Azospirillum sp. TSH100: one gene and its partners. The protein of the gene in region 3 interacts with the protein of the main gene of each other region in a pairwise test. Links are inferred from orthologs where the notes say so. Each region holds a gene or a part of one and is shown on either strand. Other genes may lie near its edges. The genes, in order: dnaE, dnaQ and E6C72_RS02950.

Region 1 (8,010 bases), on a different replicon or contig from region 3:
GGGCCAGCAGGATGCCGTCGCGCCGCCAGAGGCTGATGCTGCCGTCGCCATCGGGCTGCAACGCCTTGTAAATCCGCTCGAAATAGCTGAGTTCGATGGCGCCCAGCACCAGCCCGACGAATCTGCCGTCCCGCCCGCTGACCCGGCGGGCGAGATAGACGGTCCAGCTGCCGTTGCCGCGGTTCTGCACCGGCTCGCTGATGTAGGGGTCGGTGGTGTCGTGGTCGCGCAGATAGGCGAAATAATCCCGGTCGGAGACGTTGACCGCCGGTATCGGGTAATAGCGCGAGAAGTTGATCAGATGCCCGTCCGCCGCGATCATCGTCACCGCGTCCAGCTGCGGCAGGCCGGTGATGCGCGCCCGCAGCATCTGGTGGGTGTCGCGTCCGCCCAGCCGGCGGACATACTCCTCCGGCGTGTCGATGCCGTCCGACTTCAGCTGCTCGATGATGGTGGTCAGCACCAGATCGACGCTCTGCGTCGCGCTGGCGGTCTGTTCGGCGAGCGACAGGTTCAGGGTGGACAGCTCGCGCTCCGCCCCCTCCAGCTCGCGGTCGCGCATGCTGTCGATGTAATGGATCGTCGCCGCCAGCAGCACGCCGACCGACAGCCCGCCGATCAGAAGCAGGACGCGCAGAGGCCGGCTGGCGCGCAGATGGGCCAGCCAATGCCGGATCGGCGGAGTCGGCATCCCGCCGTCCGGCTGCGCGGTCCTGTCGGAAGAGAGCAAGGCCTGCCTATGGTTTAGTGACGCACTGATCGGCCGGAATGATCCGGACGGCATAGCGCCTCGTCAAGCTCATCGAGGTCAATAGGACCTTGACCAATGCCGGTGCCGTCAGGCCCGCGCGCGGGCCGGAGCCGGCAGTTTCAGCACCGACAGGGCCAGCCCGGCGAAGACCAGGAGCCCGCCGGCCAGCTTCGCCGCGGTGAAGGTCTCGCCCAGCAGCAACGCACTGGAACTCATCCCGAAGATGGGGACGAGCAGCGAGAAGGGGGCGACGAGGCTCGCCGGATAATGCCGCATCAGGAAGCCCCAGGCGGCGAAGCCGAACAGCGTCGCCGCCGCCGCGATGTAGACCAGCGAGCCGCCCCCGACGAAGGTCAGGGTGGTGAAGGCGTGGACGATGCGGTCCGGCCCTTCCAGCGCCAGCGACATCGCCAGCAGCGGCAAGGGCGGGATCAGGCTGACCCAGACCATCAGGCTGAACAGGTCGGGCGCCTTGGCCTGCTTCATCACGATGTTCGACACGCCCCAGGCCGCCGCCGCCGCGAGCGTCAGGCCGAGGCCGAGCAGCGAATCGCCGGCCGGCATCTCCAGCGCGATCAGCCCGACGCCGGCGAAGGCCACCGCCATGCCGCCGACCTGCCGCGGCCCCGGCCGGTCGCCCAGCATGAAGGCGGCGAAGATGGCGGTGAAGAAGGCCTGCGCCTGCAACACCAGCGAAGCCAGCCCGGCCGGCATGCCGACATCGATGCCGAGGAACAGCAGCGGGAACTTGACCACGCCCAGCATCACGCCGATGCCGACCACATAGCGCCAGGGCACCGGCGGCCCCTTGCCCCAGCCCAGCACCACCACCGGCAGCGCCGCCAGCGCGAAGCGCAGGCAGGAGAAGAGCAGCGGCGGGAAATCGCGCAATCCGACCTTGATCGCGACGAAGTTGAAGCCCCAGACCGCGGCGACCGCCACGGCGAGCAGAATGTGGGAAGCGCGCATGATCGGAAGGCTAACGGCTGGCCGATGGAAGGGTCAATCCATCGACCCTGCGCCGGCCGCAGGGCAGCCGCGCGACGACCGGCACGGCCTATGGCAACAGGGCCGGATCCCAATGTTCGACCGCCTTGCCGTCCCGGATCCGCCACATGTCGAACCAGGTGGTGCTGTAGCCGCCGGCCGGATGCTTGGGATCCGTGACCTGACGGGGATAGGCGACGACGACCAGATCGCCCTCGGCCGTCACGCTGACGATCGGCGTCTTCAGCTTGGCGGGGATCGGCTGCGGCTTCACCTGACGCACCTTGGTGAAATACTCCACCACGGCGGCCCGGCCACTGGCGGCGTTGGGATTGTGCTGGATGTAGTCCTCGCTGAGATAGCGGTCGGCCATCTCCCAATGCCCCGCCTCCAGCAGATCGCGGATGATGCCGTAAACCACCTGCTTGTTGGCGTTCAGGGCCGGGTCGGGGCTGGTGAACAGCGCCTCGGCATCGCCGACGGGCACGACCGCCTCCTGCGCCGCCGCCGGTCGGGCCGCCAGCGGCTGGGTCAGCACGGCGGCCAAAGCCACCGCAGCGACGAAAGCTCTCTTCATCGTCCTGTTCCTCCCTTCGATAGACGCGTGGCCGCGCATCCGCCGGTCACGACTCCGCGTGCAGGATCCGGCATTCGTCCGATGCGTTGATCGCCCAGGACGATCCCGACAGCAGCATCGTGCCGATCTCCCCCAGGCCGCTGCTGCGGAAGCTGACGCGGTGGGCGCGGGCCAGCGGCTCCATCTCCTCCAGATACCCCTTGGTCGGCACCGCGACATAGAGGCTGCCGTTGGGCAGCCCGCGGGCGCTCAGGGACAGGCGCGAGCCCAGGTCGGAGGTGACGGTCAGGTCATAGCGTTCGCCGGGCTTCACCGTCGCCCCGCTGTCCGACGGGGTGAAGCCGGACAGGATGAAACCGGATTCGGCGGCGGCGGTGCGGAAGGTCAGGCGCGGCGCGGCGTTCTGCCCGACCGCGATTCCGCGTTCGGCGACGCAGAAGCTCTTGTCGCCCGGGGGCGTGTGGATGGTGACGGTCCAACCCTTGCCGGAGCTGAAGGGCCTGACCGGCCCATCCGGCAGAGCGGCCGCGGATGGGGCTGCGGCCGGCGGCGGCGGCACGGTCTCGCAGGCGGACAGCGCCAGCGCCAAGCATGCCAGAAGGGCCAAAGGCGTCGCCGCCCGGACGTCACGGCGGCCCCGCAGGGCCGGCCGCAGTCGGACGACGGGTGCAAGGTGCGGCCGATCCATCGCGGCGTCCTCCCCATCCCTGAACGTGATGCGGCGACTTCCATACCACGTTCGCATGCCCCCGCGCGACCGTCGCGGGAACCGTCCCGGCTGTGCTAGAACCAGGGGCCCTGTCGCAGCGAGACCCCCGGTTGCCATGCCCCACGCCGACTTCATCCACCTGCGCGTCCATTCCGCCTATTCGCTGTCGGAAGGTGCGATCAAGGTGAAGGAGCTGGTCAAGCTCTGCCTGAAGCAGCAGATGCCGGCCGTCGCGGTCACCGACACCGGCAACCTGTTCGGCGCGCTGGAATTCGCGCTGGCGGCATCCGATGCCGGCGTGCAGCCGATCATCGGCACCGTGCTGGGCATCACCCGCGTCGGCCCGGCCCAGACGAAGCCGGGCCTGCCCGGCAAGGCGGCGGCCACTCCCGACCAGCTCGTCCTGCTCTGCCAGAACGAGGAGGGCTACCGCAACCTGACCGCGCTGGTGTCCAAGGCCTTCCTGGAATCGGACCCGCTGGCCGGCCCGCAGGTGACGCTCGACGCGCTGGAGGGGCGCTCCGCCGGGCTGATCGCGCTCACCGGCGGCCCCGCCGGCTCCCTCGGCCGGCTCCTGCACGAGGGGCAGAAGGATCTGGCGCTCGACGTTCTGGAGCGGCTGAAACGGCTGTTCCCCGGCCGCCTCTATGTCGAATTGCAGCGGCACGAGGGCGGGCGCGGCCATTTCGCCACGGTGGAGAACGCCGTCGAGCCGGCGCTGATCGACCTCGCCTACGCGCACGACCTGCCGCTGGTCGCCACCAACGACTGCTATTTCGCCACCGAGGACATGTACGAGGCGCACGACGCGCTGCTCTGCATCGCCGAGGGCGCCTATCTCAGCCAGGAGGACCGCCGCCGCCTGACCCCGGACCACCGCTTCAAGTCGGCGGAGGAGATGCGGCTGCTGTTCGCCGACCTGCCGGAGGCGCTGGACAACACCGTCGCCATCGCCCGGCGCTGCTCCTTCCTGCTGAAGCCGATCAAGCCGATCCTGCCGCCGTTCGCCTGCGAAGGCGGCCGGACCGAGGACGACGAGCTGCGCGCCCAGTCGCGCGCCGGCCTGGAAGAGCGGCTGGAGAAGGTCGTCTACACCCCGGAGATGACGCCGGAGCAGCGGGCGGAGACCCGCAAGACCTATTTCGAGCGGCTGGAGTTCGAGCTGGACGTCATCGTCAAGATGAAGTTCCCCGGCTACTTCCTGATCGTGTCGGACTTCATCAAATGGGCGAAGAACCACGATATCCCCGTCGGTCCGGGCCGCGGATCGGGCGCCGGCTCCGTCGTCGCCTGGGCGCTGACCATCACCGACCTCGACCCGCTGCGCTTCGGCCTGCTGTTCGAGCGCTTCCTGAACCCCGAACGCGTGTCGATGCCCGACTTCGACATCGACTTCTGCCAGGATCGCCGCGAAGAGGTCATCCGCTACGTCCAGAACAAGTACGGCTACGACCGCGTCGCCCAGATCATCACCTTCGGTAAGCTCCAGGCGCGCGCCGTGCTGCGCGACGTCGGCCGCGTCCTGCAGATGCCCTACGGGCAGGTCGACAAGATCTGCAAGATGGTGCCGAACAACCCGGCCAATCCGGTGACCTTGCAGCAGGCGCTGGACAGCGAGGAGATGCTGCGGCAGGCGCGCGACGGCGACGAGACCGTGCGTCACCTGATCGACATCGCGCTGAAGCTGGAGGGCCTCTACCGCCACGCCTCGACCCATGCCGCCGGCGTGGTGATCGGCGACCGCCCCTTGCAGGAGCTGGTGCCGCTCTACCGCGACCCGCGCTCCGACATGCCGGTCACCCAGTTCAACATGAAATATGTCGAACAGGCCGGTCTGGTGAAGTTCGACTTCCTGGGATTGAAGACGCTGACCGTGCTGAAGACGGCGGTCGACCTGATCCCCGAGAAGCCGGACCTGACCACCGTCCCGCTCGACGACGAGAAGAGCTACCAGCTGCTCAGCCGCGCCGAGGCGACCGGCGTGTTCCAGCTGGAAAGCTCGGGCATGCGCGACGTGCTGCGCCGGCTGAAGCCGAACCGGCTGGAGGACATCATCGCGCTGGTGTCGCTCTACCGTCCCGGCCCGATGGACAACATCCCGAAATACATCCGGGTGAAGAACGGCGAGGAAAAAGCCGACTACATGCATGACAGCCTGGAAGGCATCCTGAAGGAGACCTTCGGGATCATGATCTACCAGGAACAGGTCATGCAGATCGCCCAGGTGCTGTCCGGCTATTCGCTGGGCGGCGCCGATCTTCTGCGCCGCGCCATGGGCAAGAAGATCAAGGAGGAGATGGACAACCAGCGCAAGATCTTCTGCGACGGCGCCGAGGCGCGCGGCGTCAAGGCCGATCTGGCCAGCATGATCTTCGATCAGGTCATGAAGTTCGCCGGCTACGGCTTCAACAAGAGCCACGCCGCCGCCTATGCCCTGGTCGCCTACCACACCGCCTATCTGAAGGCGAACCACCCGGTGGAGTTCATGGCGGCGTCGATGACGCTCGACCTCGGCAACACCGACAAGCTGAACGTCTTCCGCCAGGAACTCGCCCGCCTGCGCATCAGGCTGCTGACGCCGGACATCAACAGGTCCGACTCCATCTTCGGGGTGGAGCAGCTGGCCGACGGGACCAAGGCGGTGCGCTACGCGCTGGCCGCCGTCAAGGGCGTCGGCCTGCCCGCCATGAAGGCGGTGGTCGAGGAGCGGCGGAAGAACGGCCCGTTCAAGAGCCTGTTCGACTTCGCCCGCCGCCTGGATCTGAAGACCATCAACAAGCGCCAGTTGGAGAATCTCGCCTGCGCCGGCGCCTTCGACGGGCTGAACCCCAACCGCGCCCAGGTCCATGCCGCGCTGGAGACCATCATCCGCTATGCCCAGGCGGAGGCGGCGGAGCGCGACAGCGGCATCGGCAACCTCTTTGGCGGCGGGGGCGGGGGACTGCCCGAACCCGAGATGCCCAAGGTCAAGGACTGGGAACCGCTGGAGAAGCTGAAGCACGAGTTCGGCGCCATCGGCTTCTACCTGTCGGCCCACCCGCTCGACGCCTATTCCGGCCCGCTCGGCCGCATGAAGGTGGTGCGCTCGGCCGAACTCCAGACCGCCATCGCGAAGGGCGGTTCCACCCGCTACAAGATGGCCGGCATCGTGGTGTCGAAGAAGGAGAAGACCGCCAAGTCCGGCAACCGCTTCGCCTTCGTCGAGCTGTCGGACGCCACCGGCGGCTATGAGGTGACGCTGTTCTCCGAGGTGCTGGCCGCCAACCGCGACCTGCTGGAGCCCGGCCGCCCGGTGCTGATGACGGTGGACGCCCAGCTGAACGGCGAAGAGGTCCGCCTGACCTGCCAGGAGATCAGGCCGCTGGAGGAGGCCGTCGCCTCGGTCAGCGCAGGCCTGCGCGTCGTCCTGCGCGACCCCGGCCCGATCGAGCATCTGCGCGCCACGCTCGACCGGCTGTCGCGCGGCAAGAGCCGCATCAACGTGCTGGTGGAGGTCGATCCGCTGAAGGAGATCGAGATCGAGCTGCCCGGCAGCTACACCATCACCGCCCAGAGCCGCTCCGCCCTGAAGGCGGTGCCGGGTGTGGTGGAGGTGGCGGAGCTGTGAGCAAAGCGGCGGTGCCCGCCTTCGGGCGCTTCATCGCCATCGACTGGTCCGGGGCCCGCGGCAAGCGTTACGCCGGCATCGCGGTGGCGGAGTGCGGGACGGGCGATACCCCTCCCCGGCTGGTGGAGGGACCGGGCGGCTGGTGGTCACGGACGGCGGTGTTCGACTGGCTGCGCGCGGAACTGGCGCGCGAACCGGCCCCGGTCGGACCAACATTGGTCGGCATCGACTGCGCCTTCTCCCTGCCTTTCGCGGTGGCGGCGCTCGGATTTGCCGGCCGGGAGGCGACCGTCTTCGACCTGTGGGACGCAGTGGAGGAGGTCTGCGCCGCGGAGCCCGACTTCGGCGGCGGCCCCTTCGCCAGCCATCCGCTCCACGGGGTTGGCTTCTGGCATGGCGGGCCGCAGCCGGACTGGTACGAGGATCCGCACCGCGCCACCGAATGGGCCTGCCGTGCCGACGGGCTGGGCCATCCGCAGAGCCCCTACAAGCTGATCGGGTCAAGACAGGTCGGGAAGGGGGCGCTGGCCGGCATGCGGGTGCTGCGCGCCCTGCGCGTCGCCCTGCCCGGCCGGCTGGCGGTCTGGCCGTTCGAGGAACCGGCGCCGGGCCGCAGCGTGATGGTGGAGATCTACCCCCGCCTGTTCCTGAAGCACACCGGCATCGGCCAGCGCAAGATCCGTGACGGCGCCGAGATGGACGAGGCGCTGCGCCGGCTGGGCTCGCAACCGTTGAAGGTGGCGGGGCCGGTCAGCGACCATGACAGCGACGCGCTGGTGTCGGCCGCCGGCCTGCGCTGGCTCGCCGGCACCCCGCGCATCTGGGCGCCGCCGGGGCTTGACGACACCGCAAGGCGGCAGGAGGGGTGGATTTTCGGGGTGGGGATGAGCGGATCATGAGCGCAATCGGCATCACGCCGGAACAGGGCCTCGCGCGGACCTCACGACGCCCGGCGATCGACGTGGCGCGCGGGCTCGCTCTGCTGGCGATGGCGGCCTATCACGCCAGCTGGGACGCCACCTATTTCGGCCTTGCCGGCTTCGATCTGCTGGGCGACCCGCTGTGGCTGGCCGCCCGCACGGTGATCCTGTCGAGCTTCCTGCTGCTGGCCGGCATCGGGCTGGTGCTGGCGACCCGCGACGGCTTCCATCCGGGGCGCTTCCTGCGCCGGCTGGGGCGGGTGGCGGCGGGGGCCGCGGCGGTGTCGGCGGCCTCCTATGCCCTGTTCCCCGACAGCCCGATCTTCTTCGGCGTGCTGCACCACATCGCGGTGGCGAGCGTCATCGGCCTCGCCTTCGTCCGCCTGCCCGCCCCGGTGACGCTGGCGGTGGCGGCCGCGGCGGTTCTGGTCGGGACGACGCAGGGCTTTGCGCCGTTCG
Region 2 (6,945 bases), 310 kb from region 3 along the record:
CCACTATACAGATAGGATGCCCTGGCGCAACGCCACCCCGGCGCCACCTATTGTCTAAAGACACACCAACAGATCGGACACCGCCATGCCCGCCACTCCGTTGGGCGCGAACCTGCTGGGCCGGGAGACGAGCCCCTATCTGCTTCAGCACAAGGACAATCCAGTGCATTGGATGCCCTGGGGTCCGGAGGCCTTCGCCCGTGCGAAGGCGGAGAACAAGCCGGTTCTTCTGTCGGTCGGCTACGCCGCCTGCCACTGGTGCCACGTGATGGCGCACGAAAGCTTCGAGAATCCGGGGATCGCCGGGCTGATGAACGAGCTGTTCATCAACATCAAGGTGGATCGGGAAGAGCGGCCGGACCTCGACACCATCTACCAGTCGGCACTGGCACTGCTGGGACAGCAGGGCGGCTGGCCGCTGACCATGTTCCTGACGCCGGATGCGGAGCCCTTCTGGGGCGGCACCTATTTCCCGCCAGCCGCGCGCTATGGTCGTGCCGGCTTCCCCGAGGTGCTGCGCGGCATCGCCGGCACCTATGCCCAGGAGCCGGACAAGGTCGGCAAGAATGTCGACGCGCTGAAATCGGCGCTCGCCGGGATGGGGGAGAACCGGTCGGCCGGCGCGGTCGATGCCGGGGTGTTGGATCAGGTGGCGCAACGGTTGCTGCGTGAGGTCGATCCGATCCATGGCGGCATCGGCAACGCACCGAAATTCCCGCAGGTGCCGCTGTTCGAACTGCTGTGGCGGGCGTGGCAGCGCACCGGGCGCGAGCCGTTCCGCGAAGCGGTGACCCATACGCTGGCCAACATGGCGCAGGGCGGCATCTACGACCATCTCGGCGGCGGCTTCGCCCGCTACTCGGTCGATGAACGCTGGCTGGTGCCGCATTTCGAGAAGATGCTCTACGACAATGCCGAACTGCTCGACCTGATGACTCTGGTCTGGCAGGAGACGCGCGATCCGCTGCTGGAGACGCGCATCCGCGAGACGGTCGGCTGGCTGCTGCGCGAGATGATCGCCGACGGCGGTGGTTTCGCCGCGACGCTCGACGCCGACAGCGAAGGCGAAGAAGGGCTCTTTTACATCTGGAAGGAGGAGGAGGTCGACCGGTTGCTGACCCCGGCTTTGGATGCCGACGGGTTGGCGACGTTTAAGCGCGTTTACGAGGTGATTCCCCAGGGCAATTGGGAAGGCGTCACCATCCTCAACCGCCTGGGCGGTCTGACCCTGGCAGACGCGGCCATCGAAGCGACGCTTGCCAAGGGCCGGGAGATCCTGCTGCGGGCGCGGGCGAAACGGGTGCGGCCGGGCTGGGACGACAAGGTGCTGGCCGACTGGAACGGCCTGATGATCGCAGCACTGACCCATGCCGCCCTGGCCCTGAATGAGCCGGAATGGCTGGACGCCGCCGGCCGCGCCTTCGCCTTTGTCCGCGACCGTATGGACATGGACGGACGGCTCTGCCACAGCTGGCGGCACGGGCAGGGCAAGCATGCCGGCATGCTCGATGACTATGCCCACATGGCGCGCGCGGCCCTGGCGCTGCATGAGGCGACCGGCGATCCAGCGGCTCTCGATCAGGCTAAGACCTGGGTGGCGACGCTCGACGCCCATTTCTGGGATGCCACCAACGGTGGCTATTTCTTCACCGCCGACGATGCCGAGGGGCTGATCGTCCGGACCAAGACGGCCTATGACAACGCCACGCCCAGCGGCAACGGCACCATGCTGGCGGTGCTGACCACGCTGTTCCAGCGCACCGGCGAGGAGGCGTATCGCGACCGCGCCGAAGCACTCGCGGCCGCCTTCTCCGGCGAGTTGACACGCAACTTCTTCCCGCTGCCGACCTTCCTGAACGCGGTGGAATTGATGACGGCGCCGGTGCAGATCGTCATCGTCGGACCGCCCAAGGCAGCGGAGACGGAAGCGCTGCGCCGGACGGTGCTGGAGCACTCGCTACCCAATCGCATCCTGACCGTGCTGACACCAGGAGCGGATTTGCCTGCCGCTCATCCGGCACAGGGGAAAGGGATGCGCGACGGGGCGGCAACCGCCTATGTCTGCCGCGGCATGACCTGTTCGGCCCCGGTGACGGCGACCGCGGATCTGGCTGTGCTTCTGGCCAAGAAAAACTAGGTTTGGGAAAAGCTGAGCTTTTGGGGAGAAAACCATGGCGTGCCTTTCCATCGACAGCCCGCTCGGTCCCCTGATGCTGACCGGGGACGGATCCGCCCTGACCTCGGTTGGCTGGGGCCGCTTCAAACGGGACGATCCGGATGCGCTGCTGGTCGAGACTGCGGGCCAGCTTGAGGCTTATTTCATGGGACGGCTCCAGCGCTTCGACCTGCCGCTGAAGCCGGCGGGCACCGCGTTCCGGCAAAGCGTGTGGGAGGCGATGCTGGCGATCCCCTATGGCGGCACCGCCACCTATGGCGGGATCGCGAAGATGCTGGGCAGCGGGCCGCGCGCGGTCGGCGGCGCCTGCGGCGCCAACCCGATCCCGATCATCATTCCCTGTCACCGGGTGCTGGCGAGCGGCGGAGCGCCCGGAGGCTATTCCGGCCATGGCGGGCTCGACACCAAGGCGTGGCTGCTGGCGCTGGAGCGCCGGCATGCCGGCATAAGCCAGGGCAACGGTGCAGCAGCCGAGCAGTTCGCGCTGCTCTGAGGCCCGAGCGACAGTCAACGATCAACGACAAGGGAAACCAACCACCATGGTTCACGCGATCCGCATCCATGAGCACGGCGGGCCGGAGGTTCTGCGCTGGGACGAGATCGAGGTGGGAGAGCCCGGTCCGGGACAGGTGCGCATCCGCCAGACCGCGGTCGGGCTGAACTACATCGACACCTATCACCGCTCCGGCGCCTACAAGCTGCCGGATCTGCCGGCGGTGATCGGCATGGCCGGCACCGGCGTGGTCGAGGCGCTGGGCCCGGACGTCACCACGCTGAAGGCCGGTGACCGCGTCGGCTATGCCATGTCGATCGGCGCCTATGCCGAGAGCCGGCTGATCGCCGCCGACCGGCTGGTGCCGCTGCCGAGCTGGCTCGACGAGCAGGCGACGGCGGCCACGCTGCTCCAAGGATTGACCGCACAGTATCTGCTGCGCAGCACCTATGTCGTGCAGCCCGGCGACACCATCCTGGTCCAGGCCGCCGCCGGTGGGGTTGGGCTGCTGCTGTGCTCCTGGGCGTGGCATCTCGGCGCCATCGTGATCGGCACCGTCGGGTCGGAGGAGAAGGCCGAGTTGGCCAAGGCCCATGGCTGCCATCACACCATCGACTACACCCGCGAGGACTTCGTCGCACGGGTGAAGGAGTTGACGGACGGGCAGGGCGTGCCGGTGGTCTATGACGGCGTCGGCAAGACGACCTTCCTGAAGGGGCTGGACTGTCTGCGACCGCGCGGACTGATGGTGCTGTTCGGTGCCGCCTCGGGCGCGCCGGCACCGCTGGATCTGGGGGTGCTGGCGGCGAGGGGGTCGCTCTATGTGACCCGGCCGACGCTGGCAACCTACACCGCCAAGCGGGAAGATCTGATGGCCTCGGCCGCCGATCTGTTCGACGCGGTGAAGAATGGCGGCGTGACCTTCACGGTCAACCAACGCTTTGCGTTGAAGGACACCGCCGATGCGCACCGGGCGCTGGAATCACGGGCGACGACCGGGTCGACGGTGCTCGTGCCCTAGAACTTTGGATTGGGGGCGGAGTGCCGGATCCGTCCCCCTTACTCCACCGCCCAAAGCGGGTTCTTGATCTTCTTCAGCATCTCCGCATGCGCCGCAGCTTCTTCGTCGCTGACGGCGAAGACGCGGGCTTCCCGGAAGGGGCGGTCGATCCGGACCGGGCCCGTGGGGCCGCTCTTCGCCGTCGGGCCGCCGGCAAAGGACAGGCCGGTCTGCCGGCCGCCCAGCAGCTCCAGATAGACCTCGGCCAACAGCTGCGCGTCGAGCAGCGCGCCGTGCAGGGTGCGGTTGGAGTTGTCGACGCCGAAGCGTTTGCACAGCGCATCCAGGGTGGCAGGCGAACCGGGGAACTTCTGCCGGGCCATCAGCAGCGTGTCGATGGCGCGGTCCTTCGGCATCACCGGATAGCCGGCGATCTTCAGCTCCCAGTTCAGGAAGTGCATGTCGAAGGCGGCGTTGTGGATCACCAACGGTGCGTCGCCGATGAAAGCGACGAAGTCCCCGGCAATGTCGTTGAACAGCGGCTTGTCGGCCAGGAACTCGCTGCTCAGACCGTGGACGGCGAAGGCTTCCGGCGGCATGTCGCGTTCGGGGTTGAGATAGACGTGAAAGCGTTCGCCGGTGGCGAGGTGGTTGACCAGCTCGATGCAGCCGATCTCGACCAGCCGGTGACCCTCCTCCGGCTTGAAGCCAGTGGTTTCAGTGTCGAGAACGATTTCACGCATGATGGATCTGCCCTGGTTGATAGCCGCGCGGCGGCCAATGCCTGCCCGGCCGCCGCACCACGTCCCGCACAATGCCCTGAAGCGCCCGCCGCGTCACCAGCCGACCGGCGCCGGTCGGCACGACATAGTCGGCGCGCCGCCGCTTCTCCGGATCCGGCATCTGGCGGGCGAGGATGCCGGCGAACTTCTCCGCCGTCATGCCCGGCCGGGCCAGCACACGGGCGCGCTGGACGGCGAAGGGAGCCGAGACGACGATGGTCGCATCGACCCGCCGCTGGCCATTGGTCTCGAACAGCAAGGGGATGTCCAGCACGGCAATCCTGGCGCCACAGCGGGCGGCACGGACAAGAAAGTCGCGCTGTGCCGCCTGGACCATCGGGTGCAGGATCGCTTCCAGGCGTTTCAGCGCATCCGGGTCACGAAACACCGCAGCACCCAGCGCCGGCCGGCTGACCACCCCGTCGACCACCACCCCGGGGAAAGCTGCGTCGATCGCCGGCACCGCCCGGCCGCCGCGGGCGAGCAGCCCATGGACCACCGCGTCGGAATCGCATACCGGAGCACCCATCGCCTGCAGCATGCGGGCGGCGGTGCTCTTGCCCATGCCGATGGAGCCGGTCAGGCCCAGCACGATCATGGCCCGCGCCTCAACCTTCCAGGACGTAACGGGTCAATTCCGGCGTCACCTGCGGTTCGATCCCGAACCAGGCCTTGAAGCCCGGACGGGCCTGATGCAGCAACATGCCGATGCCGCCGGCCACCGGATTGCCGCGCGTCCTCGCTTCGGCGAGCAGCGGGGTTTCCAACGGCACATAGACGATGTCGTTGACCACCGCCGAGACGGGCAGGGCGCGCAGGCTGAGGTCCAGCGCCGGCTGTCCGGCCATGCCCTGGGTGGTGGTGTTGACCAGCAGGGACACACCGTCCAGGGCGGTTTCACGTGAAACCCAATCGACCACCGTCACGCCGCTGCTCAGCCCATCGCCATTCAGACCGACCGCAGCCAGATCCGCCGCCAGCTCCTCGGCACGGGCACGGGTGCGGTTGACCAGTCTGACCTCCGGCGCGCCGGCGTCGAGCAGGGCGACCACCACGGCGCGGGCGGCGCCGCCGGCCCCGATCACCACCGCCGGGCCACGCTCCGCCGTCCAGTCAGGCTGCTCAGCACGCAGATTCTCGATGAAGCCGAAGCCGTCGGTGTTGCCACCCACCAGCGCGCCGTCATCCGCCACCACGATCGTGTTGACCGCCCCCATGCGCCGCGCCGTTTCGTCCAGCCGATCGACGGTGCGGAAGGCGATCTCCTTCAGCGGGACGGTGACGTTGCAGCCACGGAAGCCCAGGGCGGGCAGGGCGCGGATCGCCTGTTCGGCACAGTCCGGCGCCACTGCCAGCGGCACATAGGCGCCATCGATCCCATACTGCCGCAGCCAGAAGCCATGCAGCCGGGGGGAACGCGAATGGCCGATCGGCCAACCCATCACACCGGCAATTTTAGCCTTCCCGCTGATAAAATGCAGCGCCGTCATTCCTTGCCCACCCCATGCACGCGCAGAAACCCGAGCAGCGGCAGAAGCGGCAGCCCGAGGATGGTGAAGAAGTCGCCCTCGACCCGCTGGAACAGCTGCGCCCCCAGCCCTTCCAGCTGATAGGCGCCGACCGAGTGCAGCACGTCGTTGCCGACGCGATCGAGATACTCGTCGAGAAAGGCTTCGGAGAAGTTGCGCATGGTCAGCCGGGCGCTGTCGACCTTATGCCAGATCCGCTCACCGTCGCGCACCACCACGGCACAGCTGACCAGCCGGTGCGTCTTACCGCGCAGATCGAGCAGCTGGGCGCGCGCCGCGGAGCGGTCGGCCGGCTTGTCGAACCAGCGCCCCTCGCAGTCCAGCATCTGGTCGGCGCCGATCACCAGCGCGCCGGGATGGCGGCGGGTGATGCGCTGCGCCTTCAACTCGGCCAAGGCCTCGGCGACGATGTCGGCGGAGACACCCTCGGCCCGGCCGGCAGCCTTCACCTCGTCCTCGTCGACCAGCGGCTTGTCGAGGATGGCGTTGATGCCGGCCTGCTCCAGCATCGCCGCCCGCGTGCGCGAACCGGACGCCAAAACCAGTTGGGGCACCAGAAGCGGCGCGCTCACGTCTTCTTTCCTTCCGGACTGAATTTGGCGCTCTGGCGGCGGGCGAGCAGCATCATGATCTCGGCCGCCGTCTCTTCGATGGAGCGGCGGGTGACGTCGATCACCGGCCAGCCGCGCCGGCTGAACAGGCGACGCGCCTCCTGAACCTCCGAGCGCACCACCTCGGGATCGGCATAACTGGAGCCTTCGCCCTGGTTCAGCAGCTTCAGCCGGTTGCGGCGGATCTGCACCAGCCGGTCGGGATCCTTGGTCAACCCGACGATCAGCGGCCGGGTCAGCAGATCCAGCTCCGCCGGCAGCGGGCTGCCGGGCACCAGCGGGATGTTGGCCGCCTTGATGCCGCGGTTGGCCAGATAGATGCAGGTCGGCGTCTTGGAACTGCGCGACACGCCG
Region 3 (6,967 bases):
CTCGTCCGGGGCCGACTTGACCGTCTGGACGAAGCCGTCGCCGGTCTTGCGCACCCGCAGCGTCACCTTGCGCGCGGCGAGCCGGCGGTCCTCGGTGTCGTAATAGGTGCTTTCCAGGGTCCGTGTCGCCGCCGGGCCGGTGGCCCGGTCTGCGATGGCGGAAGCGGCGCGCAGCCTGTCGAAGTCTTCCGGCTTCGCCGCCAGCTTCAATTCCGTCTCGCGGTTGATCTCGGCCTCAGCCATCGCCTGCGCTTCAACCCCCGTTTTGCGGCCCAATGGCCTACAGTTGGGTGTTTGCACAGCCCATGGACAGGGTCAAGTTACCGAAATGTTGCAGGAGCCTGCGGTTGCAGTGCCCCCATGCCCTGCATCCCGATCCGTTCCGGAGCAGCCGGACCATGGCTTCGTACAGGTGGTTGCAGGGTCATTATGCCCCATTTCACCCCACCCCTGGGGCGTTGCAAAGCGTGCAGGCCTGTGGTTGGGTTCCCGCAAACTGAAACGGCCTGTTCCGATGGGACCGGCCATAATTGGGGAAGTGTGACGATGACCGATTTCAACACGATCGACGACCTTGAGGTCAGCGGCAAGACGGTGCTGGTCCGCGCCGACCTGAACGTTCCGATGCAGGACGGCAAGGTGTCCGACACCACCCGCATCGACCGCCTCGCCCCCACCCTGAAGGAGCTGTCCTCCAAGGGCGCCAAGGTCGTGGTCCTGTCGCATTTCGGTCGCCCGAAGAACGGTCCGGACGCCAAGAACTCCTTGCGCAACGTGCTGGACGCTCTCAGCGCCGCCGTCGGCCAGAAGGTCGCCTTCGCCGAGGATTGCGTCGGCGACAAGGCCAAGGAGGCCATCGCCAAGGTGCATGACGGCGCCATCGTCCTGCTGGAGAACACCCGCTTCCACGCCGAAGAGGAAAAGAACGACCCGGCTTTCGCCAAGGAGATGGCCGCGTTGGGCGACCTCTACGTCAACGACGCCTTCTCCGCCGCCCACCGCGCCCATGCCTCGACCGAGGGCGTCGCCCGCCTGCTGCCGAACGCCGCCGGCCGCCTGATGGAAGCCGAGCTGAAGGCCCTGACGCTGGCGCTGGAGAAGCCGGAGCGCCCGGTCGCCGCCGTCGTCGGCGGTGCGAAGATCTCCACCAAGCTGGAGTTGCTCGGCAACATGGTCCGCAAGGTGGACCTGCTGGTGCTGGGCGGCGGCATGGCCAACACCTTCCTGTTCGCCCAGGGCACCGACGTCGGCGCCTCGCTGTGCGAGAAGGACATGGCCGACCAGGCCCGCGCCATCATGGCGACCGCCAAGGACGCAAACTGCGAGATCCTGCTGCCGAAGGACTTCGTCGTCGCCAAGGAGTTCAAGGCCGGTGCCGCCAACCGCGTCGTCGCCTTCGACGCCATCGGCGCCGACGAGATGGCGCTGGACATCGGCCCGGCGACCGTCGAGTTCCTGGGCGTGAAGCTCCAGGGCGCCAAGACCATCGTCTGGAATGGTCCGCTCGGCGCCTTCGAGATCCAGCCCTTCGACGCCGGCACCAACGGGGTGGCCGGTCTGGTGGCGGCCCGCACCGAGGCCGGCGGCCTGCTGTCGGTCGCCGGCGGCGGCGACACCGTGGCGGCGCTGGCCCATGCCGGGGCCGAGGACAAGTTCACCTACGTGTCCGCCGCCGGCGGCGCCTTCCTGGAATGGCTGGAAGGCAAGGAGCTGCCGGGTGTGGCGGCGCTGAAGAAGTAAGGGGCGTTTGATCCCACGCAGTCGAGAAGGGGGGGGGTGCCGCGGCATCCCCCTTTTTCATTGGTCCTGGCCGCCCGTGGGAGGACAAAGGCTTCCACAACCCCCTTTATGACCGATTATGGCTGGAACCATAAATTACAGTCCGAAAAATAATTGCCCATAATCCGCCACGCTGCCCTGACCCACGACCCGTTTCCCCTTGCATCCCGCCGCGCGAATGCCCATAACAGCGGCGGGAGACTGGCGTCGGACGAGTCCCTCGCCAACCCGGTCAGGTCCGGAAGGAAGCAGCCGCAACGAGTTACGGCTCGGGTCGTTCGTCCAGTCTCCCACCCTCTGCAAAAATTGCCAGCACGAAACAGACGGCGACAGCGCGGTGCCGGGACGCTATCCTGCGGCCCGAAATTCCCCTCCCGTCGTTTCGACAGGCCAGCCGCGTGACCGATACCACAGCCGAAATCACCGCCGCCTCCGCTCCCGCCACCGGGCAGGCTTACCGGGTGCTGGCGCGCAAATACCGGCCGAAGACCTTCGACGAGTTGATCGGCCAGGACGCGCTGGTCCGCACCCTGACCAACGCCATCCAGTCCGGCCGCATCGCCCAGGCCTTCATGCTGACCGGCGTGCGCGGCGTCGGCAAGACCACCACCGCCCGCATCATCGCCCGCGCGCTGAACTGCACCGGCCCGGACGGCACCGGCGGGCCGACGGTCAGCCCCTGCGGCGTCTGCGACAATTGCCGCGCCATCGCGGAAGACCGCCACGTCGACGTGATGGAGATGGACGCCGCCAGCCACACCGGCGTCGACGACATCCGCGAGATCATCGACGGCGTGCGCTACGCGCCCGTTTCGGCCCGCTACAAGCTCTACATCATCGACGAGGTCCACATGCTCTCCAAGAGCGCGTTCAACGCGCTCCTGAAGACGCTGGAGGAACCGCCGAGCCATGTGAAGTTCGTCTTCGCCACCACAGAAATCCGCAAGGTGCCGGTGACGGTGCTGTCGCGCTGCCAGCGTTTCGACCTGCGCCGCGTCGACGCCCAGGTGTTGAAGGAACATTTCACCCGCGTCACCGCCCTGGAAGGCGCCGACATCGAGGGCGACGCCGCCTCGCTGATCGCGCGGGCCGCCGACGGGTCGGTGCGCGACGGTCTGTCGCTGCTCGATCAGGCCATAGCACTCGCCGCCGGCACCGTCACCGCGCAGCAGGTGCGCGACATGCTGGGACTGGCCGACCGCACCCGCGTCATCGACCTGTTCGAGGCCGCCGTCTCCGCCAAGCCGGCCGAGGCGATGGACATCCTGGCCGACCTGCACCGCGTCGGCGCCGATCCGGTGGTGATCCTCCAGGATCTGCTCGACCTCGTCCACAATCTGACCCGCCTGAAGGTGGTGCCGGACAGCGCCAACGACCCCTCCCTGCCGGAAGCCGAGCGCACGCGCGGCGCCTCGCTGTCGACCAAGCTCGGCATGCCGGCGCTGACCCGTGCCTGGCAATTGCTGTTGAAGGGGCTGAACGAGGTGCAGGCCGCCCCGGTGCCGCAGCAGGCGCTGGAGATGGTGATCGTCCGCCTGTCCTACGCCGCCGACCTGCCGACCCCGGGCGAGCTGATCCGCCAGTTCCAGGCCCAACAGGCCTCCGGTGGAGCCGGCGCCCCGATGGGCCGTGGTCCCGGCGGCAATGGCGGACCGGTTGCCGTCGCCACCCAACCTTCCTCCATGGCGACCCACGCCGTCGCCCGCTCCATGGGCTCCGCCCAGCCGCAGAGCGCTCCGGTGGCGCAGGCGGCACCCGCCCCCATGGCCACTCCGGCCCCCATTGCGGCCGGAGAAGAACTGTCGCCGATGCCGCACGACTTCCGTGCGCTGGTGCAGCTGTTCTCCGAGCAGCGCGAGGGCGCGCTCTACGGCTATCTGATGGAGACGGTGCAGCTGGTCCGCATGGAGCCGGGCCGGCTGGAGCTGAAGCTCCGCCCGGCCGCCCCGCCGACCCTGCCGGCCAAGGTCGGGCAGTTCCTGACCGAATGGACCGGCCAGCGCTGGATCGTCGCGCTGTCGGACGGCCCGGCGCAGCCGACGCTGGCCGAGCAGGATCAGGCCGAAAAGAACCGCGCCTGGGCCGAGGCGGAGGCCAACCCGGTGGTGCGCGCCGTGCTCGACGCCTTCAGCGGAGCGAAGATCATCGACGTCCGCGACCTCGCCGAAGTTGCCGCGGCGGAGAGTGCGGCGGTTGCGGATGACGGCGAGACACCCGATTTCATGGTTCAGCAGCAGGACGATGGGGTGTATTACCCCCTCGACGACGAAGGAGAGTACTGACCGATGAAGAATATCGGCAACATGATGAAGCAGGCCCAGCAGATGCAGGCCAAGATGCAGGAAATGCAGGCGAGCCTGGAGCAGGTCGAAGTGACCGGCCAGAGCGCCGCCGGCATGGTCGTCGTGACCGTCAACGGCAAGAGCGAGATGAAGAAGGTCAAGCTCGACAAGTCCGTCGTCGATCCCGAGGACGTCGAGGTTCTGGAGGACCTGATCGTCGCCGCCTTCAACGACGCCAAGAAGAAGGTCGAGCAGCACGTCGCCGAGGAGACCTCGAAGATGATGGGCGGCCTCAAGCTGCCGCCGGGCATCAAGCTGCCGTTCTGATCCAATAGTCTTTTGTGAGAATCCCCTCTCCCCGGAGGGGAGAGGCGGATTTGCACATCGATGATCGGACCTGAAATCGAACGCCTGATCCAGCTGCTGTCCAAGCTGCCGGGGCTAGGTCCCCGGTCGGCGCGGCGGGCGGCGCTGCATCTGATGAAGCGGCGGGACAGCCTGCTGGTGCCCCTGTCGGAAGCGATGGCGGCGGCCGGCGAATCGATCCGCGCCTGCTCCGTCTGCGGCAATCTGGACAGCCGGGATCCCTGCACCGTCTGCTCCGACCCCACGCGCGACCGGTCGGTCATCTGCGTGGTGGAGGATGCCGGCGACCTGTGGGCGCTGGAGCGCACCCGCGCCTTCCGCGGCACCTATCATGTGCTGGGCGGCCTGCTTTCGGCCTTGCAGGGCGTCGGTCCCGACGATCTGAACATCGCCGGCCTCGCCGAGCGTGCCAAGGACCCGGCGGTGCGCGAGATCATCCTGGCGCTGAACGCCACCGTCGACGGCCAGACCACCGCCCATGTGGTGACCGACCGCCTGACCGACTCCGACGTGTCTGTCTCCCGCCTCGCCCATGGCGTCCCGGTCGGCGGCGAACTGGACTATCTCGACGACGGCACGCTGACCGCCGCGCTGAAGGCACGGCGGCCGCTGTAATCCACGTCTTTGTAGTCCTTTACCGCTCGAACAGCCCGACCAGTTCCACATGGGCCGACCACAGGAACTGGTCGACCGGCCAGACCTTCACCAGACGATAGCCGCCATCCACCAGAACCCGCGCGTCGCGGGCGAAGCTGGCGGGGTTGCAGGACACCCCCACCACCCGCGGCACCTTGGCTCCGGCGAGCGTTCCCGCCTGGGCCGCCGCACCGGCGCGCGGCGGATCGAACACCACGGCATCGTAACGATTGAGTTCCCTGGCGCTCAGCGGGTTCTCGAACAGGTCGCGCCGCTCCGCCGTCAGCCGCAGCCCCTGCACCGAACGGCCAAGCGCCGCCACCGCCGCCTCGTCGCCTTCGACCGCATGGACCGCAGCCTGTTGCGCAAGCGGAATGGAAAAGGTGCCGATGCCGGCGAACAGGTCGGCGATGCGGGCGGCCTGCCCCACCCCGTCACGCACCGCGGCGACCAGGGCCGCCTCACCCTCGGCACTCGCCTGGAGGAAGGCGCCGGGCGGCGGCTGGATCGGAACGCCTGCGAAACGGATGAAGGCCGGCCGTCGGTTCGCCACCGGCTCCGCTGCCGCGCGGTCGGTCGGCTGCCAATTGATGCGGGCGACGCGCTGCGGCTCGAACCCGACCAGCGCCTCGCGCGCCGCACGGTCCAGGCTACGCGGCCCGACCAGCAGCAGGTCCACCCCGCCCTCCAGATCGGTCAGCACGACGTCGGCATCGCCGCCGTCCGGCAGCAGGCCGTTCAGCAGGGTCCGCAGAGGCTCCACCAACGCGAACAGGCGGGGCGCCAGGACCGGGCACTCCTCCAGATCGACCAGCCGGTGGCTCTGCCGCTCGTTGAAGCCGAACCAGACCCGTTTGCCCCGCTTCAGCGCCGCGAAGCGGGCGCGGCGCCGGGCCCCGGCCGGCGTCCGCGCCAGCGGCTCCATCGCGACATCGCCCAGCCCCACCCGCTCCAGCGCCCCGCGCACCATCCCGACGTTCCAGCCGGCGTACGTCGCATCGTCCATCTGCTGGAGCGTACAGCCACCGCAGCGGCCGAAATGCCGGCAGGGCGGTGTCTGGCGGCCGGGGCCGGGTTCCAGCACCTCCAGCAGTTCGGCCCGTACGCCCTCGCCTTTCCCGTCGCTTTCGGCAACACGTACGCGCACGCGGTCGCCCGTCACCGTATAGGGCACGAACAGGCGCAAGCCGTCAGCGAACGCCAGCCCGTCACCGCGCGCACCGACGTCGGTGATGGACACCTCCATCTCCCGCGCCTCGACAGGCGGCTGGGCGGTCTTGCGGGTCGGCTGGCGTCCCTTGGTGAAAGGGCGCTTGGCGGGGCGGGTCATGGTGGATGTCCGTGGGGAGATGCAGAGCGACAACGCCCCCCTTTACGCCTCCAGCAGCTTGGCGCGCAACGGTTCCGGGATCGGCGTCGGACGATGGGCAGCCTTGTCGACGATCACCGCCACCGCTTCCTGGGTGGCGATGCAGCGGTCGCCCAGGAAGATGGCGCAGCCCAGCGTGATCGAGCTGGTGCCGACCCGCAGTGTCCGCGCCCCGATCCGCACGGTGTTGGGATAGAGCAGCTCCGCCTTGTATTCGATCAGGCTCCGGGCCAGCACGACGGTCCAGGGATCCTCGTCGCGGAAGCCGCCGGCGCCATGCAGCAGGGCGATGCGCGCCTGTTCGAAGAAGACGCCGATCGCGTTGTTGTTGACGTGCCCGACCGCGTCCAGGTCGTTGAAGCGCACGCGCTCCTCCCACCAGAAGCGATAGAGGCCGGGGCTGGTCAGGTCGGGCGTGCCGGTCATGCCGTCTTCCTTACCGTATAGGTCAATGCATCCCCGGACTGTGGCGTATGGTCCGGAGCGGCGCAAGCCCGGCTTCCCGCTTTACGGCCTCAATTCGCGCCATATTTCC

What was found.
Region 1: the proteins of E6C72_RS02950 (region 3) and dnaE interact in binary tests that used the Escherichia coli proteins (3 or more experiments, as listed by UniProt). The link is inferred for Azospirillum sp. TSH100 from one-to-one orthologs.
Region 2: the proteins of E6C72_RS02950 (region 3) and dnaQ interact in binary tests that used the Escherichia coli proteins (3 or more experiments, as listed by UniProt). The link is inferred for Azospirillum sp. TSH100 from one-to-one orthologs.

What each region holds. Positions count from the first base shown.
Region 1 is NZ_CP039638.1:503,420-511,429, forward strand. Bases 2,811-6,831 are described here. They hold dnaE (DNA polymerase III subunit alpha), read left to right. Parts: upstream 2,811-3,139; coding sequence 3,140-6,631; downstream 6,632-6,831. Other genes in these bases: E6C72_RS27720 (hypothetical protein), read right to left, coding at 2,811-3,003; E6C72_RS27730 (hypothetical protein), read left to right, coding at 6,628-6,831. Also shown: E6C72_RS27705 (hybrid sensor histidine kinase/response regulator), read right to left, coding at 1-691; E6C72_RS27710 (EamA family transporter), read right to left, coding at 839-1,720; E6C72_RS27715 (nuclear transport factor 2 family protein), read right to left, coding at 1,809-2,315; more of E6C72_RS27720, read right to left, coding at 2,362-2,810; more of E6C72_RS27730, read left to right, coding at 6,832-7,530; E6C72_RS27735 (DUF1624 domain-containing protein), read left to right, coding at 7,527-8,010. UniProt on the Escherichia coli protein: DNA polymerase III is a complex, multichain enzyme responsible for most of the replicative synthesis in bacteria. This DNA polymerase also exhibits 3' to 5' exonuclease activity. The alpha chain is the DNA polymerase catalytic subunit.
Region 2 is NZ_CP039634.1:920,450-927,394, reverse strand. The notes cover bases 2,571-5,526. They hold dnaQ (DNA polymerase III subunit epsilon), read right to left. Parts: upstream 4,413-5,526; coding sequence 3,729-4,412; downstream 2,571-3,728. Other genes in these bases: E6C72_RS04440 (shikimate dehydrogenase), read right to left, coding at 5,060-5,526; coaE (dephospho-CoA kinase), read right to left, coding at 4,405-5,049; E6C72_RS04455 (quinone oxidoreductase), read left to right, coding at 2,716-3,690; E6C72_RS04460 (methylated-DNA--[protein]-cysteine S-methyltransferase), read left to right, coding at 2,571-2,669. Outside these bases: E6C72_RS04465 (thioredoxin domain-containing protein), read left to right, coding at 86-2,137; more of E6C72_RS04460, read left to right, coding at 2,172-2,570; more of E6C72_RS04440, read right to left, coding at 5,527-5,941; E6C72_RS04435 (nucleoside triphosphate pyrophosphatase), read right to left, coding at 5,938-6,552; E6C72_RS04430 (pyruvate, water dikinase regulatory protein), read right to left, coding at 6,549-6,945. UniProt on the Escherichia coli protein: DNA polymerase III is a complex, multichain enzyme responsible for most of the replicative synthesis in bacteria. The epsilon subunit contain the editing function and is a proofreading 3'-5' exonuclease.
Region 3 is NZ_CP039634.1:611,290-618,256, forward strand. What follows is about bases 1,642-4,619. They hold E6C72_RS02950 (DNA polymerase III subunit gamma/tau), read left to right. Parts: upstream 1,642-2,177; coding sequence 2,178-4,061; downstream 4,062-4,619. Other genes in these bases: pgk (phosphoglycerate kinase), read left to right, coding at 1,642-1,740; E6C72_RS02955 (YbaB/EbfC family nucleoid-associated protein), read left to right, coding at 4,065-4,388; recR (recombination mediator RecR), read left to right, coding at 4,449-4,619. Outside these bases: E6C72_RS02935 (CYTH and CHAD domain-containing protein), read right to left, coding at 1-243; more of pgk, read left to right, coding at 547-1,641; more of recR, read left to right, coding at 4,620-5,042; E6C72_RS02965 (class I SAM-dependent RNA methyltransferase), read right to left, coding at 5,062-6,393; E6C72_RS02970 (thioesterase family protein), read right to left, coding at 6,436-6,858. UniProt on the Escherichia coli protein: Part of the beta sliding clamp loading complex, which hydrolyzes ATP to load the beta clamp onto primed DNA to form the DNA replication pre-initiation complex.